One region of the Aeromicrobium sp. UC242_57 genome, then DNA from elsewhere that is predicted to be linked to it. Evidence: riboswitches for the same ligand, from Rfam matches in the RefSeq annotation. Region 1 holds a riboswitch; the other holds the start of a gene.
The links. Region 1 has a riboswitch for cobalamin ahead of ACHMWU_RS10320 (ABC transporter substrate-binding protein). Riboswitches for the same ligand answer to the same signal wherever they lie in the genome.
Positions count from the first base shown of each region.

Region 2: it holds a riboswitch for cobalamin, as region 1 does, so the genes downstream of both, ACHMWU_RS18145 (hypothetical protein) here and ACHMWU_RS10320 (ABC transporter substrate-binding protein) in region 1, are expected to answer to the same signal.

Region 1 covers NZ_JBIOAM010000003.1:159,498-167,071, forward strand. Annotated here, with positions in the region: gene ACHMWU_RS10275 (hypothetical protein) at 1-104, opposite strand, end outside; gene ACHMWU_RS10280 (hypothetical protein) at 82-357, opposite strand; gene ACHMWU_RS10285 (hypothetical protein) at 604-1,074, opposite strand; gene ACHMWU_RS10290 (hypothetical protein) at 1,296-1,982, opposite strand; gene ACHMWU_RS10295 (ABC transporter ATP-binding protein) at 2,295-2,852, opposite strand; partial or broken gene ACHMWU_RS10300 (ATP-binding cassette domain-containing protein) at 2,851-3,066, opposite strand; partial or broken gene ACHMWU_RS10305 (FecCD family ABC transporter permease) at 3,063-3,592, opposite strand; partial or broken gene ACHMWU_RS10310 (iron chelate uptake ABC transporter family permease subunit) at 3,658-4,077, opposite strand; gene ACHMWU_RS10315 (ABC transporter substrate-binding protein) at 4,098-4,415, opposite strand; gene ACHMWU_RS10320 (ABC transporter substrate-binding protein) at 4,327-5,160, opposite strand; cobalamin riboswitch at 5,216-5,402, opposite strand; cobalamin riboswitch at 5,435-5,628, shown strand; gene ACHMWU_RS10325 (hypothetical protein) at 5,672-5,893, shown strand; gene ACHMWU_RS10330 (ABC transporter substrate-binding protein) at 6,095-6,619, shown strand; gene ACHMWU_RS10335 (class I SAM-dependent methyltransferase) at 6,647-7,402, shown strand; gene ACHMWU_RS10340 (hypothetical protein) at 7,409-7,574, opposite strand, start outside.
Region 2 covers NZ_JBIOAM010000003.1:1,251,343-1,258,916, reverse strand. Annotated here, with positions in the region: gene ACHMWU_RS18170 (hypothetical protein) at 1-1,030, shown strand, start outside; gene ACHMWU_RS18165 (sigma-70 family RNA polymerase sigma factor) at 1,483-2,160, opposite strand; partial or broken gene ACHMWU_RS18160 (3-hydroxyisobutyryl-CoA hydrolase) at 2,695-3,646, shown strand; gene ACHMWU_RS18155 (enoyl-CoA hydratase/isomerase family protein) at 3,561-3,797, shown strand; partial or broken gene cobA (uroporphyrinogen-III C-methyltransferase) at 3,715-4,487, opposite strand; cobalamin riboswitch at 4,615-4,742, shown strand; gene ACHMWU_RS18145 (hypothetical protein) at 4,779-5,216, shown strand; gene ACHMWU_RS18140 (cobaltochelatase subunit CobN) at 5,143-7,485, shown strand; partial or broken gene ACHMWU_RS18135 (cobaltochelatase subunit CobN) at 7,482-7,574, shown strand, end outside.

The DNA.
Region 1 (7,574 bases):
ATGCTCGCGTTGAGCCGTGCGCCAGCTGGCATCGCGGCAACCGCGCGCATCAGCACCGCACCCAGGCTGGTGGCGGTCTCGTCATCGGGGAGCGTCGACCTCACCGGTCCTGACGACGAGGTCGCCCTGCCGAGACCGGCCGTCGTACAGCGCTTGCGCGAACCATCGACCATGCGCACCAGCTGGGATTGAGCTGGTGGCTGGCGCAGGTAGGCCTCTTCCTCCGCGCAGGCGGCTCTCGTCGACGCGGAGGTCGGGGTCGAGGCGGCCGTCGGCGATGTCGCGCAGCAGGTCGACTGCCTGGTGGAGGCCTGCCAGGCTCCACCGCTGGCGGCTGTTCTCGGCGGCGACGCGCATGGACAGCTCGAGACGGGATCTGGCAAGCTGCTTGGTGGTCGAGTGCTGCCTGTGCCCCGGTCAGACTGATAGCGCGTTGGAACGTCGCCCATCCGAGCACGAGGCCGATCGCGGTGACGCCCGCGACAGGAATGACGGCGGCGGCCGTGGGCGAGTCCTGCCAGACGATCACCGTCAGCATGAGCACCGTGGTTGCGAACAGGCCGAGGGCTGCCGCCAGCTTCTTGCGTCCGGGAGCTGCTGCGATCAGCGGAACCAGGGGAGCGGTCGGGGCGATGGCCTGCCACAGCACGACATCGGACCGCGCCCGAAATCGGCTGCTGCCGCTGACAGGACGAATGAGATGGAGGCGCCGACCGCGAGAACGAGCACCGAGCTCGTCGGGATGTAGCCGTTCTCGTCTCGGGTGATCCAGCCATATGCCGAGGTCAGAGCCCCGACCGCCGGCATGGCGTAGACCACGCCGACCGTGGGGGTCGCGGTCACCGCCAGGACGAGGCCCACCAGTGTCACTCCCGGGGCCCAGAGCCATCCTGATCGGGAGTGCAGCGCGCTGACGACGCCCTCGATGTTCAGGTGGTCCTGGTCTGCTCGGACTCCGAAGGCATCCGCTTCTGCGGCACGGTCGGGGTGGAGCCGCACGACGACGATGGTTCCTCGACCAGGTGCAGTGTCGAGGGTGACGGTGGCGCCGACGTCTTCGACTCTGGAGCGCACGGATTCGGCGAAGCCTCGAGCCAGCCGGAAGCACGCCGTCGAAGCCGATTCCGTCGTCGCTGATCGTGACGTGCAGCGCTCCGTCGATGAGGCGCACGTCTACCTCGGCATGGTCAGTTCTCGCATGCTGACGACATTGCGGAGCACCTCGCCGACGGCAGCGACGATGGCACGTACAGCACAATCGGGCAGATCGTTCTCGACGTGAGTGCAGCTCCACGTCATCGAGACCAGTCCGGACCACTCGCTAGCGTCGCTGGCAAACATCGCTCGGAGGCTCGGTGCTGGATCTGTGGAAGTCGCCCTCGGCAGCCCACAACGACTCGACCGTCGCCGCGTCGACGGAGCAGCGAGCGCGGAGCCGCCTCGGTGTCGGTGATGGCCGGGCCCCGTTGGCGATGGCCCCCAAGGTGTTGATGACGGTGTCGTGCGAGACACGCGCATCCTCGGCGGCAGTGTTGCTCGCGGTGCGTACCTCGGCTACCGCCCGTCAGCTCGTCCTCGGCCGCCGATGCTGCGGCGTCTGCCTGCTCGGCGAAGTCGAACAGGAAGGACACGCCGATACGGGTGGCCAGCATGATCGCCAGGGTCGTCACGACAATTGCGTTGGGCGGGTCCGGGCCCCAGTCAGGGTTGACCTGGGTGAGGGCGATCAGCAGGACCAACGCAACGACGACCGGAAAAGCGATGGCCCAGCGGCCTCGCAGCACGAAGGTCGGGGCAGCGGCGGTCAAGTTGGCCAGCCAGCACCCCAGCGAAGGCCAGAACCGTCTCGATCGGCCCTGCCACGGCCCAGTCAGCAGCACGACGATGTACACCAGCGTCAGCACCAGCCCGGCAGGAACCCGTGAGCCGCTTGCCGCCCACGCCAATCCCAGGAGGCCGAGATGGGCGAGCCCCAGCCCCACCTTGTGCGAGGTGGGGGCATCGAGTATTCGCGACGGCCCACAGATTCACGACCTGGAACAGCGCGATGGCTCGGAGCAAGATCTGCTTCATCGACTGCGACAGGGCGCGAGATGCCCATCCGGCATCGCTCCCGTCCGTCGCCCCGGCAGTCCAGGCTCGTCGCAGCAGTTGCCTTACCAGGTGGTGACCAGGCTGCCGCCGACGTCTGAACGTCTGGGTCATTTGGGGCGTTCCTCGCTCTGGGAGTCTGCAGAGATGCTAGCGGTCTCCCTCGCGATCGGACAGTGTGTATCTGGGGCGCAGGGCAAGCCCTATGGCAGCCCGGGCTCGAACCGCACGGCCGGCACGTCGCCGGGACCGTCGTGGGTGACGACGGCGCGCACGCGGTAGACCTCGGCGATGAGGTCGGGGGTGAGCACCTCGGGTCGGGCTGCCGGTCGCAAAGACGGCGCCGTCCGACAGGACGACGGCTGGTCGCAGAACATCGCGGCCAGGTTGAGGTCGTGCAGGGCGACGACCGAGGTGACGGGCAGGCGTCGCACCAGTCCGAGCAGGTCGAGCTGGTGGTGCACGTCGAGATGGTTGGTCGGCTCGTCGAGCAGCAGCTTCTGGGGTTCCTGGGCGAGGGCCCGGGCGATGTGGGCTCGTTGACGCTCGCCCCCCGACAACGTGTGCCAGGAACGGGCAGCCATCGCGGTCAGCTCGACCCGTGCGAGCGCCTCGGCGACAGCGGCCTGGTCGGCGACGCCTTCGGGCGACCAGGTGGAGCGGTGGGGGATGCGGCCGAGCTTCACGACGTCGGACACCGTGAGGTCGAGGCTCGGTCTGCGCGTGCTGCTCGACCACTGCGATGCGGCGGGCGATGTCACGGCGACGTAGCCCGTGCAGGTCGGTGCCGTCGAGCAGGACCTGGCCGCTGGCGGGCTTCCTGACCCCGGCCAGCAGTCGCAGCAGCGATGACTTGCCCGATCCGTTGGGACCGAGCAGCCCGAGCGTCGAGCCGGGGGTGACGTCGAACGTGACGTCGTCGACGACGAGACGTCCACCGACGCTCCACGAGACGTTGCGGGTCGCGAGGCTCATACGGGCCTCTTGCGGCGATAGAGGATGACGGCGAATGCCGGCACGCCGACCAAGGCGGTGACGACGCCGACCGGCAGCTCCTGCGGGCTGAACACCGTGCGGGCGACGGTGTCGACCCAGACCAGGAAGATCGCTCCGATGAGGGCCGTGGCGGGCAGGAGCAGCCGGTGCCGGGGCCGACGACGGCGCGAGCAGCGTGCGGCAGGACGAGGCCGACGAAGCCGATCGCACCGGCGGCACTCACGAGGGTCGCGGTGATCAACGCGGTGACCACGAGCAGCACGAGCCGCACCCAGCGCACCGAGATGCCCAGCGAGGCGGCGGCATCCTCGCCGAAGGCGAATGCATCGAGTGCAGGGGCCAGCGCGATGCAGATGACGAGGCCGACGAGGCACACGATCCCGCACGTGACGACATCGGTCCAGCCCGCACCACTGAGGGAGCCGAGCAGCCAGAACAGGACCCCGCGGGTCTGCTCGGCGTCGGCCGAGGACGTGACGATGAACGAGGTGAGTGCGGAGGACAGCGGGTCGCGGCGACGCCGGCGAGCACGACGCGGTCAGGTGTGCCGCCGGCGCCGGCGGCGAGCAGCAGGACCATGGAGAACGCGACGACCGCGCCGAGGAATGCCCCGGTCGACAGCGTGATGATGCCGCCGCCGACGCCCAGGATCACGACGAGCACGGCCCCAGTCGACGCGCCCGACGAGATGCCGAGGACGAACGGGTCGGCGAGCGGATTGCGCAGCAGCGACTGCATGATCGCGCCACAGATCGCGAGCCCAGCGCCGCAGACAGCCGCCAGCAGGGTGCGTGGCAGGCGCAGCTCCCAGACGATGCCGTCGCGGATGCGCGAGACCCCTGCGTCGCCCCAGCCGAGGTGCTGGCCGACCACGGCGAACACCTCGCCGACCGAGAGGTCGGCCGGCCCGATCGTGATGGCGACGGCGATCGACAGCGCCAGTGCCGCCAGGCCCCCGGCCCAGAGCGCCCCGCGGGCGCCCCGGACCACAGGCGTTCGGTCGGTCTGGTTCAACGCGTGAGCCCGAGCTCGACCAGTGCCTCCGAGAGCTTCTCGGCACCGTCGACAGTACGAATCGACGGGTTCATGTCGGCACCGTTCATGATGACGTAGCGCTTGTTGCGCACGGCCGTCAGGCGCTGGGTGACCGGGTTGGACTCGAGGAACTTGATCTTGTCCTCCAGCTTGTCTCCGGTCTGCGACTTGCGGCGCAGGTCGCCGAGCACGATGACGGTCGGGTCACGGTCGAGGACGCTCTCCCAGCTGACCTGGGGCCACTCGGTCTGCGTGTCGTCGAAGGTGTTCTCGACGCCGATCGTGCGTGAGATGACGCCAGGTCAGCCGTTGGCGCCAGCCATGTAGGGCAGCTCGGTGTTGGCGAACCAGTAGGCGACGGACACGTCGCTCTTCGGGGCGTTCTCGGCGGCCTTGGTCATGCGCGCCTTCAGCTCGGCGACGAGCTTCTCGCCACGGGACGGGACGTCGAAGATCTGGGCGAAGCTCGGTGATCTCCTGGTAGATGACGTCCATCTCGAGCGGATGGTCGCGCGGGCCGTCACCGCTCTCGTCGGTGCGTCCGTCGCAGTGCGACGGGGCGACGTACGTGGGCACGCCCAGCTTGGCGTACTGCGCTCGGCGGTCGGGATCCTCGTCGTTGAGGGAGCCGCCGAACGACGCGGTCACGATGTCGGGCTCCTCCTGCAGCACCCGCTCGTACGAGACGGCGTTGTCACCCAGGCGGGGAACTGTGGCATTGGCTTTCGCCAGGTTGGGCCGGATCTCGTCGGTCCAGGTCGAGGTGCCGACCATGCGGTCACCCAGGCCGAGCGAGAGCAGGATCTCGGTCGAGCCCTGGTTGACCGAGACCGCGCGCTGCGGGGCCGCCTCGATCGTCACGTCGGTGCCGCAGTTGTTCTTGATCGTGAGCGGGTAGGTCGTGCTGCCTTCGCCCGCTCCCCGGGTCGTGGCGTCGCGGGCGGGGGAGTCGCTGGTTCCGCAGGCAGTGAGGGCGGAGGTGGCCAGCCCGGCGCAGAGCACCCAGGCGGCAGTACGTGTGAAGGAAGGGGAAGGCACGTGAATCCTGTGATCTGAGGCTCTTGCGCGGAGCCTGACGAATGATCCGGCCGACTCGAGTCGGCCGCAAACCAGCAGGTCTTCGGGACTCGGGTTCGACCCGGGATGGTGGCGCCTTCCCAGATCTTGCGATCCAGTGGCGATGCCACCTCCGTCACCCTCACCGCTGCGCGTCAGCTCCCGGATTCACACCGGATTCCCTGACCCAACGAATGGGTACGACTGGTTCTCACGCAGCGTAGCAAGGGCTCGTCTCGGGTCGCTTGGAGGCTGCTGAGATTGCCGATGCCTTGGTGTTCGGGAAGTCGGTGCGAATCCGACACGGCCCTCGCCACTGTGAACGCTGAGATGTACTGCCCCTGTCGTACGTGAAGACGTACGAGGTCACTGGACTGCGATGTCTGGGAAGACCGGTGGTGCGTCGTCGACGCGTGAGTCAGGAGACCGGTCAAGGCGCCACATGTATCCACGAGGGTTTGGAGTGAGAATGCGCAGACGACCCCTGCCTGTCATGACCATCACGGCGGCCGCCATGGCGCTGCTGCTCGGCGCGTGCGGTGCGAGCGACGACCCGGCACCTGCCGGTGACCCCTCGCCGGCGATCGTCGTCGAGAACTGTGGCCGCGAGGTCACGATCGACACGCCGATCGAGCGTGCCGTCGCCATCAACCAGCCGGCAGTCGAGCGTTGCTCAGCCTCGGCCTGGACCAGCGCATCGCCGGAGTCGGCATGAACGACAAGGTGCTGCCCAGCTGGCCGACGCGGCGAAGGGCGTCAAGAAGTTCGGCAAGGAGTTCCCCGCCTTCGAGCGGGTCCTGGACGAGGACCCCGACTTCATCTACACGACGTTCAACTACACGTTCACGCCGGAGGGCATCGCCGAACGCGACACGTTCGAGAAGCTCGGAGTCAGGACCTACCAGTCGCCGAGCGAGTGCACAGGTCAGGAAGCGACGCAGACCGATGCGCTGACCCTCGACGACATGTACGGCGAGATCAGCGACATCGCCACCCTCTTCGACGTCACGGATCGGGCGACCAGCTCGTCAAAGATCTCAAGGAGCGCGCCGCAGCAGCGACGGTCGACCTCGACGCCGACGACGTGACTCTCGCCTGGCGGTACGCCGCCACCAAGACGCCGTACATCGCCGGCTGCTGTGGCGCCCCCGGCATCATGACCCGTGGGGTCGGAGCCACCAACGCCTTCGAGGACAGCTCGCAGCTGTGGCCCGAGATCAGCTGGGAGAGCATCCTCGACCGCGATCCGACGGTCCTGGTGCTGGCCGACCTGGGGCGCGGTGGCGACGGCGACAGCGCGGCCGACAAGATCAAGTTCCTGGAGTCCGATCCGGTTGCCAGCAAGCTGACTGCCGTCAGGAACAAGCGGTACATCATCCTCGAGGGCACCACGATGGATCCGTCAATCCGCAATGTCGAGGGCATCGAGAAAGCTCGCTGAGGGACTGCGCGAGCTGAAGGTCGTCCAGTGAGCCTCGCCGGACTCATCGACCGCTGGGACAGCCAGCAGGCCGCCTACATCGCTGACCGGGAGAAGCGGTTCGACGCGATGCTCGACGTGCTCGGGCTCGACAATGACGGTGACTTCACGGTCGTCGACCTGGCGTGTGGTCCTGGCTCGTTGTCCACCCGCGTACTCGACCGTTTCGACCGCGCCCGCGTCGTCGGCATCGACTTCGACCCCATGCTGCTGCACGTGGCACGCAGCCAGGTCGACGCGTACGAGGGTCGGCTCAGCATCGTCGATGCCGACCTGACCGATCCGTCGTGGCCCGATCGTCTGGGCGACGTGGTCGCCGGGGCGCCGCAGGCCTTCGTCTCGTCGACCGCACTGCACTGGCTGACCCCGGCTCAGCTGCTCGACGTCTATGCGACCTCGTACGGGCTGCTGGCCCCCGGTGGCACGTTGTTGAACGGCGACCACCTGCGATTCGACGGTAGGACGCCGCGGGTCAAGGTGTGGGCTCAGGCCCACGACGAGCAGACCCAGGCACGTGCGTTCGCTGAGGGTGCTCCGCCGTGGGACGAGTGGTGGACCGAGCTGGCCGCGCTACCGCACCTGGCCGAGCTGCAGGCCGAACGAGATCGGCGGTTTGCCGGACGCGACAGCATGCCGCCGACCGCCGTCGACCTGCACCTCGCCGCGCTCGCGCAGGCCGGTTTCGGCGAGGTCGGCACCGTCTGGCAGCTGTCCGACGACTACGTGGTGTACGGCGCGAAGTAGCGCGGTTCAGGACTCTCGCGGCCACCAGGGCGGCATCTGGTCCCTGACATGGTCGGCCCAGGCCGCAGGGTCGTCACCGTCCGACAGCGTCCACGCCTTGACCGACTCGCTGAGACCTGCCGCGGCGAACGGGATCGCCACCGGGTCGAAGGCATCGTGAGCGACGCCGTGG
Region 2 (7,574 bases), 1.1 Mb from region 1:
CGAGGTCACCGAAGCAGCCGAGGAGCAGTACGACCGCGAGGTGCAGACCCGCCTCGCCCGCTCGGTGTGGTCGCAGTGCAAACAGCTGGTACCGGCATGCCTCCGGACGCATCACGTCCAACTGGCCCGGATCGACCCACCCCTACGCCAAGCGCACCAAGACCCTGCAACCGGAGGCCTTCTCATGGCGTTGAACAGCTACCCGGCAGAGCCGTGGGACCTGCACGGCCATGCCTACATCGGCGTGTGGCTCATCCCTCGCAAGCACCTGCCGCCCCCACACTCGGCGGCCACCCGGCCGATCACGATCTTCGGTCGCGGCATCGTCTCGACGGCATTCTTCGTGTACGAGCAGCCCAGTCCACTGACGTACGACGAGATCATGTCGACGGTGCTGGTGCGCCAGGGCTGGCGTCCGCGCGTGTCGATCACCCACATCTGGGTCAACAGCCTAGCCTCGCGTGACGGTGGACGCGGCTGGCGGGCGATTCCCAAGGAGCTCGCCGACTTCGACGTCGCAGCGCACCGGTCGTATGTCGCTGACGGGATCGGCGCCCTCGACGTCGGCCGGATCCGCCGGTTGCCGTTCGCTCTCTCCGACCGGCTTTCGCATCGCACAAGATCGCGCGGGAACGCTGAAGGTGTCGCCGGTACGCGGCCGCATCCGGCTCGGTCTTGGTCGTGGCACCTGGACGTTCGACAGCGGCGGTCCGTTGTCGTTCCTCGCCGGACGCAAGCCCCTGCTGACCCTCGCGGCCCGACCGTTCAGGCTGCTGTTCGGGTCACGCACGGCCTAGTCTGGACCGATGCGTCTCGCGATCGTCTCCCTGGCCGTCATCCTGCTGTCCCGGCTGCACCTCCGGCAGCGATCCAGAGACCTCGCCAACCCCTGAGCCAACCGGCACGACCGCCACGTCCAGCCCGTCGGCCGGCTCGCCGAGCACCGCACCGGCGCCCACCGGGACCTGACTGTGCAGCGATCTGGCAGCCCGGCAAGAGCCCCGCGCGACTACGACTCCTGCATCGATGACGGTCAGCCCGCCGAGCAGGAGGTCGTCAAGTGCCAGGACGGCTCGTCGCTCGTGATCTATCGTGACGAGTTCTACGCCGTCACGGGCGGCCCGATCGTCCACCCGGACGTCGCGCCGCTGCAGGACACCGACGAGTTCACGACGACCTACACGGCCTGCACCGGCGAGTAGGTCGCTAGCCGCCGATCCTGGGCACCGCCGATCGACGAGCTCGACGGCTCCGGGCACGACGTCGTCGAGCCCGTCGGCGACGTCCTTCACCGCACCGACCGGCCGGCCATTCGCCACCTTGCCGGTGAGGTCCGTGACGACGCTCGCTGCATCGGGTCGGCCGGGTGTCGCCTGAGGTGCGGTCGTCGTCGAAGGCGCTGCCGCCACCGGGTGCGCTGCAGGTCGTGGGACATCAGCCGCACCAGCAGAGGCCGTGCTCCGTGCTGCGACGGCATTCGGCTCACGACGGACCGGCTCCGTCGGAAACCCCGCTCGGGGGGCGACGTGGACGACACTCTCGGTCACCGGGGACGCCGCGACGGCCGAGCCCGAGGTCCCGGTCGACATCACCGCGACCGTCGTCGCCGTGACAGCAGCCGCCGGAACCAGCACGGCCACCGCTGCACCCTTCGTCGTGGCCACCAGGTTCGCGAGCATCCCGCCGCCGACCTTGCCGGCGACGAGGGCTCCCCCTCCGACTGTCGTCGTGGCCAGCGCTGCGGCGCCGCCACGGCACCGAGGTCACGGTTGACGTCCTGCAGCTCACGCACGGATGACGCTGCAGTCGGCGCACCCGTCGACGTGCGCCCACGCCCCGATCCTGTTCCTTCGCCGACGCCGTGCGTCGCACGACAGCTGCCAGGCTGGCGCGCACCTCGCCGCACGACCGCGCGACGTGATCATGGTCGACGGCGACGTGCTGCTGCAGGTAGGCCTCGCGCAGCCCCGTCCTGGCTCGGTACACCAGTGCGGAGACCGTGTTCGCCTTCATCCCCAAGGTGTCGGCCAGCTCGAGCGGCTTGCGCCCCTCGACGTCGAGGTGCCACAGCACGCGCTGCCACCGCTCGGGCAACGACTGGTAGGCTGCCTTGACCGCAGTGCGCTCGAACAGGTCGAGCTCGCCAGCCCCGAAGGCCACGGGCACGTCGATCTGCGAGTCGTCGTCGGTCGTGATGACACGCTGCGCGACCTTCGCCCGTCGACCGGACTCGTGCCGGATCGTCGTGAACAGGTACGCCCGGAACGACTCGTCGGGCCCCTTCCACGGAGCAGGAGGTCGAGGATCTGGGCGAACGCCTCGGCCACGACGTCCTCGGCTTCTTCGCGCTGACCCAGATGCCGAGCCAGGCGGCGGGCCACATAGCTGTGGCGGGTGTACAGCTCGGCGTAGGCGTCGGTGCGGCCGTCACGGCTGAGCCCGATGCGGCTCGGCGTCGCTGAGGTCGTCAGAGAGAACGGGTGGGAGTCGATGCTGTTGTAGTCGGCGGACACGAGGTGCACTTCCTGGGAGTGTGGGACTGCGTGGGGAAGTTCGCGACCCGTGTAAATGCAAGTTTCAACTGACATACTGTCTCACGTTGAATTGCCTCGCATGACGGAATGTTTGTGACCTTGGACATAGTTCCGACGGGCCACTCACATCGAGCCCCGCGCGGAGGCTAGCGTTGCCACGATGACCCAGACTCACCAGCAGGCCGCCGTGCTCGACCACGGCGACGACGTCCTGATCAGCCGAGACGGCCGGGTCGGTCACCTGCGGCTCCATCGCCCGCGAGCCATCAACGCCTTGACCCACGACATGGTTCGTCTGCTCCAAGACGCCCTCGACCGGTGGCGCGATGATCCCGACGTGGCAACGGTCGTGCTGACCGGTGCCGGCGAGCGAGGCCTCTGTGCCGGCGGAGACATCGTCGCGATGTACCACGACGCACTCGCTGGCGGAACTGCCTCAGAGGGGTTCTCGGCCGACGAGTACCGCCTCAACGCGACGATCGCCAGCTATCCAAGCCGTTCGTCGCGGTGATGGACGGCATCGTCCTCGGTGGCGGGATCGGCCTGTCGGCACATGCCGACATCCGTGTCGTGACCGAGCGTTCCTCGATCGGCATGCCAGAGACGGGTATCGGCTTCCTTCCCGACGTCGGCGGCACCTACCTGCTGTCGCACGCGCCCGGCGAGCTCGGCACCCACCTCGCGCTGACTGCGGGGACCGTGCGCGCCGGTGACGCCATCGCGATCGGCCTGGCTGACTGGTACGTCCCGACTCAGCACCTGCCCGGGCTCGTCGCCGCTCTCGCCACCACCGAGCCCCTTGAGGCCGTCGCCCAGGTTGCCGAACCGACCCCCGACTCTCCGCTGCTGGCTGCCCGGTCGTGGATCGACAGGTGTACGAAGGCCCTGATGTCCTGGCCATCGTCAACCGGCTGCGCGGCTCCGAGATCGATGACGCCCGGGCCGCGGCCGTCACGATCTCTGCCAAGTCACCGACCGCCGTGACCGTGACGCTCGGCGCCCTGCGGCGGGCTCGCGACATGACCGATCTGCGTCAGGCCCTCGACCAGGGAGTTCCGCCTGGCGCGGCGGCTGCACCGGCACCCCGACTTCGCCGAGGGCGTACGGGCGCAGGTTGTCGACAAGGACCGGACCCGCGCTGGTCCCCCGCCTCGTTGGACGAGGTCGGCGACGTGGAGGGCTACTTCGCTGACGCCGGCGATGCTGAGCTGGGACTCGCCGACGACGTCGGCTGACTCTCCAGGTCGGCGACTGCCCCGATGACGATGACGGCTGGCGGTGCGACCTGCTCGGCGACCGGCGTCGAGCCCAGGTCGGCGAGGGTCGAGCGGATCGTGCGTTCCGTGGGCAGGCTGCCGTCGCAGATCAGTGCCACGGGAGTCGAGCCCGACAAGCCACCGCCCATCAAGGCCGCGGCGATGTGCGCGGCGTTGGCGACCCCCATCAGGACGATGATCGTGCCGCCGGCGCGAGCCAGGGCCGACCAGTCGGTCAGGCTGGTCGGATGCCCGGGCGGCGCATGTCCTGACACGACCGTGAACCCGTCGACCAGCCCCCGGTGCGTCGCTGGGATACCGGCGATCGCAGGCACGGCGACAGCCGACGACACTCCCGGAACCACCTTGACCGGGACACCGGCGTCCTGACATGCCCGTCAGCTCCTCGAAGCCGCGACCGAACACGTCGCCGTCGCCTCCCTTGAGCCGGACGACCTGCAGACCCTGCTTCGCTCGATCGATCAGCAGCGCGTTGATCGCCTCCTGCGGGGTGGTTCTGCCGCGCGGGAACTTGGCCACGTCGACGACCTCGACGTCGGGCCGGGCTGGTCGAGAAGCACCAGCGGGGCCAGATGGTCGGCCACCACGACGTCGGCGGTCATCAGCGCCTTCAGGCCCGCGACCGTGATCAGCTCGGGTCTCCCGGACCGCCGCCGACCAGCGTCACACCGGCCATGCCGACATCGCCGCGACTGGTGGATTCGCTGTCGCCCACGTCAAACCAAGCATGCGCACATTCTTGCCTGCAACGCGCACGCCGCCGACAAGCAGGGCATCGGATCTCCCCGGCGGTACCTCCCGTAGGCTGCCAGCACGCCCGTGGCGCAGGAACCCGGTGAGAGTCCGGGGCGGTTCCGCCACTGTGATGTTCCCGCACGACCACGTCGAGCGGGACACAAGCCAGACACTGGCCACGGACGGTCCGACCACATGACGGGGCGAGAACCCCTAGGAGGAGACCGGCGACATGGCCGACCTGACGACCCGCATTGCCCTGCTGTCCACGTCCGACACCGATCTGCTCTCGGCCCGTGCCAGCGGTGCTGCCTACGAGTGGGCCGATCCGAGCCGCACCTCCGACGACCGGCTCGATGCCATCGTCGACGGCGTCGACCTCGTGGTGGTGCGCCTGCTGGGCTCCCCGCACGACCTGTGGCCCGGGCTCGGCGCGGTCCGTGAGCGCGGCGTCCCTCTGGTCATCCTCGGCGGTAGCCTGCAGCCGAGCGCCGAGCTCATGGAGCGTGTCGACCGTGCCGATGGGTGTTGCCGCACAGGCGCACCGCTACCTGGCCGAAGGCGGCCCCGGCAACCTGGCCCAGCTGCACGCCTTCTTGTCCGACACTGTCCTGCTGACCGGCGTGGGCTTCGAGCCGCCAGACGAGATCCCGGCGTGGGGGTTCGCTGATCGCACGTCGGCACCTGCGGCCGACCTGCCGCAGATCGGGATCTTGTACTACCGCGCCCACGAGGCCAGCGGCAACACCGCCTTCGTCCACGCCCTCGCCGACGCCGTCGACTCGACCGGCCAGGCCACCGGCGTGCCGATCTTCGCCGGTTCCCTGAGGGCAGCAGGTGACGATCTCTACGAGGGGCTCGGCCGGCTCGACGCCCTCATCGTGACGGTCCTCGCCGCCGGCGGCAGTGTCCCGGCCACCGCCAGCGCCGGCGGGGACGACGAGGCCTGGGACGTCGAGCGCATGGCCGCCCTCGACATCCCGGTGCTGCAAGGCCTGTGCCTGACCAGCAGCCGCGCGGAGTGGGAGGCCTCTGACGATGGCGTGACCCCCCTCGACTCGGCCACCCAGATCGCGATCCCCGAGTTCGATGGCCGCATCATCACCGCGCCGTTCTCGTTCAAGGAGCTCGACTCCGACGGCCTGCCCCAGTACGTCGCCGACACCGAGCGGTGTGACCGGGTCGCCCGGATCGCCGTCAACCACGCCCGGCTGCGGCACATCCCGAACGCCGACAAGCGCCTGGCGCTGGTGCTGTCGGCGTACCCGACCAAGCACGCCCGCATCGGCAACGCCGTCGGCCTCGACACCCCGGTCTCCACGATCCGGCTCCTGCGGCGCCTCCGCGACGAGGGCTACGACATCGGCGGCGAGAACCAGGTCACCGCGCTGCTCGACGAGGAGGACACGACGGCAGGCGACGGCCTCATCCACGCGCTGATCGCGGCCGGCGGCCAGGACGAGGAGTGGCTGACCACGGCTCAGCTGACCGACGCGCACGTCCGCATCAGCCCGTCCGACTACGCCACGTGGACGACCGACCTGCCGGCCGACCTGCGCGACGCGATGCAGGAGGCATGGGGTCCGGCGCCCGGCAGCCTGTTCGTCAACGACCAGGGCGAGCTCGTGCTGGCCACGCTGACCGCCGGCAACATCGTCCTGATCATCCAGCCGCCACGCGGCTTCGGCGAGAACCCCGTCGCGATCTACCACGATCCCGATCTGCCTCCCAGCCACCACTACCTGGCCGCCTACCGGTGGCTCGAGCACGGTTTCGGCGCCGATGCAGTCGTCCACCTCGGCAAGCACGGCTCGATGGAGTGGCTGCCGGGCAAGAACGCCGCGCTGTCGGCATCGTGCGGCCCGGATGCCGCGATCGGCAGCATGCCGTTGATCTACCCGTTCCTCGTCAACGATCCGGGCGAAGGCGCCCAGGCCAAGCGCCGCGCCCACGCCACGATCATCGACCACCTCGTCCCGCCGATGGCTCGCGCCGAGTCGTACGGCGACATCGCCCGGCTCGAACAGCTGCTGGACGAGCACGCCAACATCGCCTCGATGGACCCGGCGAAGCTCCCCGCGGTCCGCGGCGAGATCTGGGCCCTCATGCGGGCCGCCGAGATGCACCGTGACCTCGGCCTGGAGGAACGCCCAGACGATCAGGAGTTCGACGACTTCCTGCTGCACGTCGACGGCTGGCTGTGCGAGATCAAGGACGCGCAGATCCGCGACGGTCTGCACGTCCTCGGCCAGGCACCCACCGGCGAGGCGCGCACCAACCTGGTGATGTCGATCCTGCGCGCCGCACAGGTGTGGGGTGGCGTCGGCAACGCTGTGCCTGGTCTGCGCAGCGCGCTCGGGCTCAAGGAAGGCGCCGAGCTGCACGCCGTCGACGAGATCGAGACTCGCGCACGTGAGCTGGTCGAGCAGATGGAAGCCGCCGACTGGGATCCTGCCGCTGCTGCCGGGCTGCACGTCGATCCGCAGGTGCAACGGGTGCTGGCCTTCGCGGCCGAGCAGGTCGTCCCTCGTCTCGACCGGACGACCGACGAGCTCGCGGCGATCCTGCACTCCCTGAACGGCGGCTTCGTCCCGGCAGGCCCCTCAGGCTCCCCCCTGCGCGGCCTGGTCAACGTGCTTCCGACCGGACGCAACTTCTACACCGTCGACCCGCGGGCTGTGCCGTCCCGCCTGGCGTGGCAGACCGGGCAGGCGATGGCCGACTCGCTGGTGAAGCGACACCTCGACGACACCGGCACCTACCCGTCCTCGGTGGGGCTGTCGGTCTGGGGCACCAGCGCGATGCGCACCAGCGGCGACGATGTCGCCGAGGTGCTCGCGCTGCTCGGCGTGCGCCCCGTCTGGGACGAGGCCTCACGCCGGGTCAGCCAGCTGGAGACCATCTCCCTGGCCGAGCCGGACGTCCCCGCATCGACGTGACGGTGCGCATCTCGGGCTTCTTCCGCGACGCGTTCCCGCACGTCGTCGCGATGCTCGACGACGCGGTACAGCCGTGGCCGACCTCGACG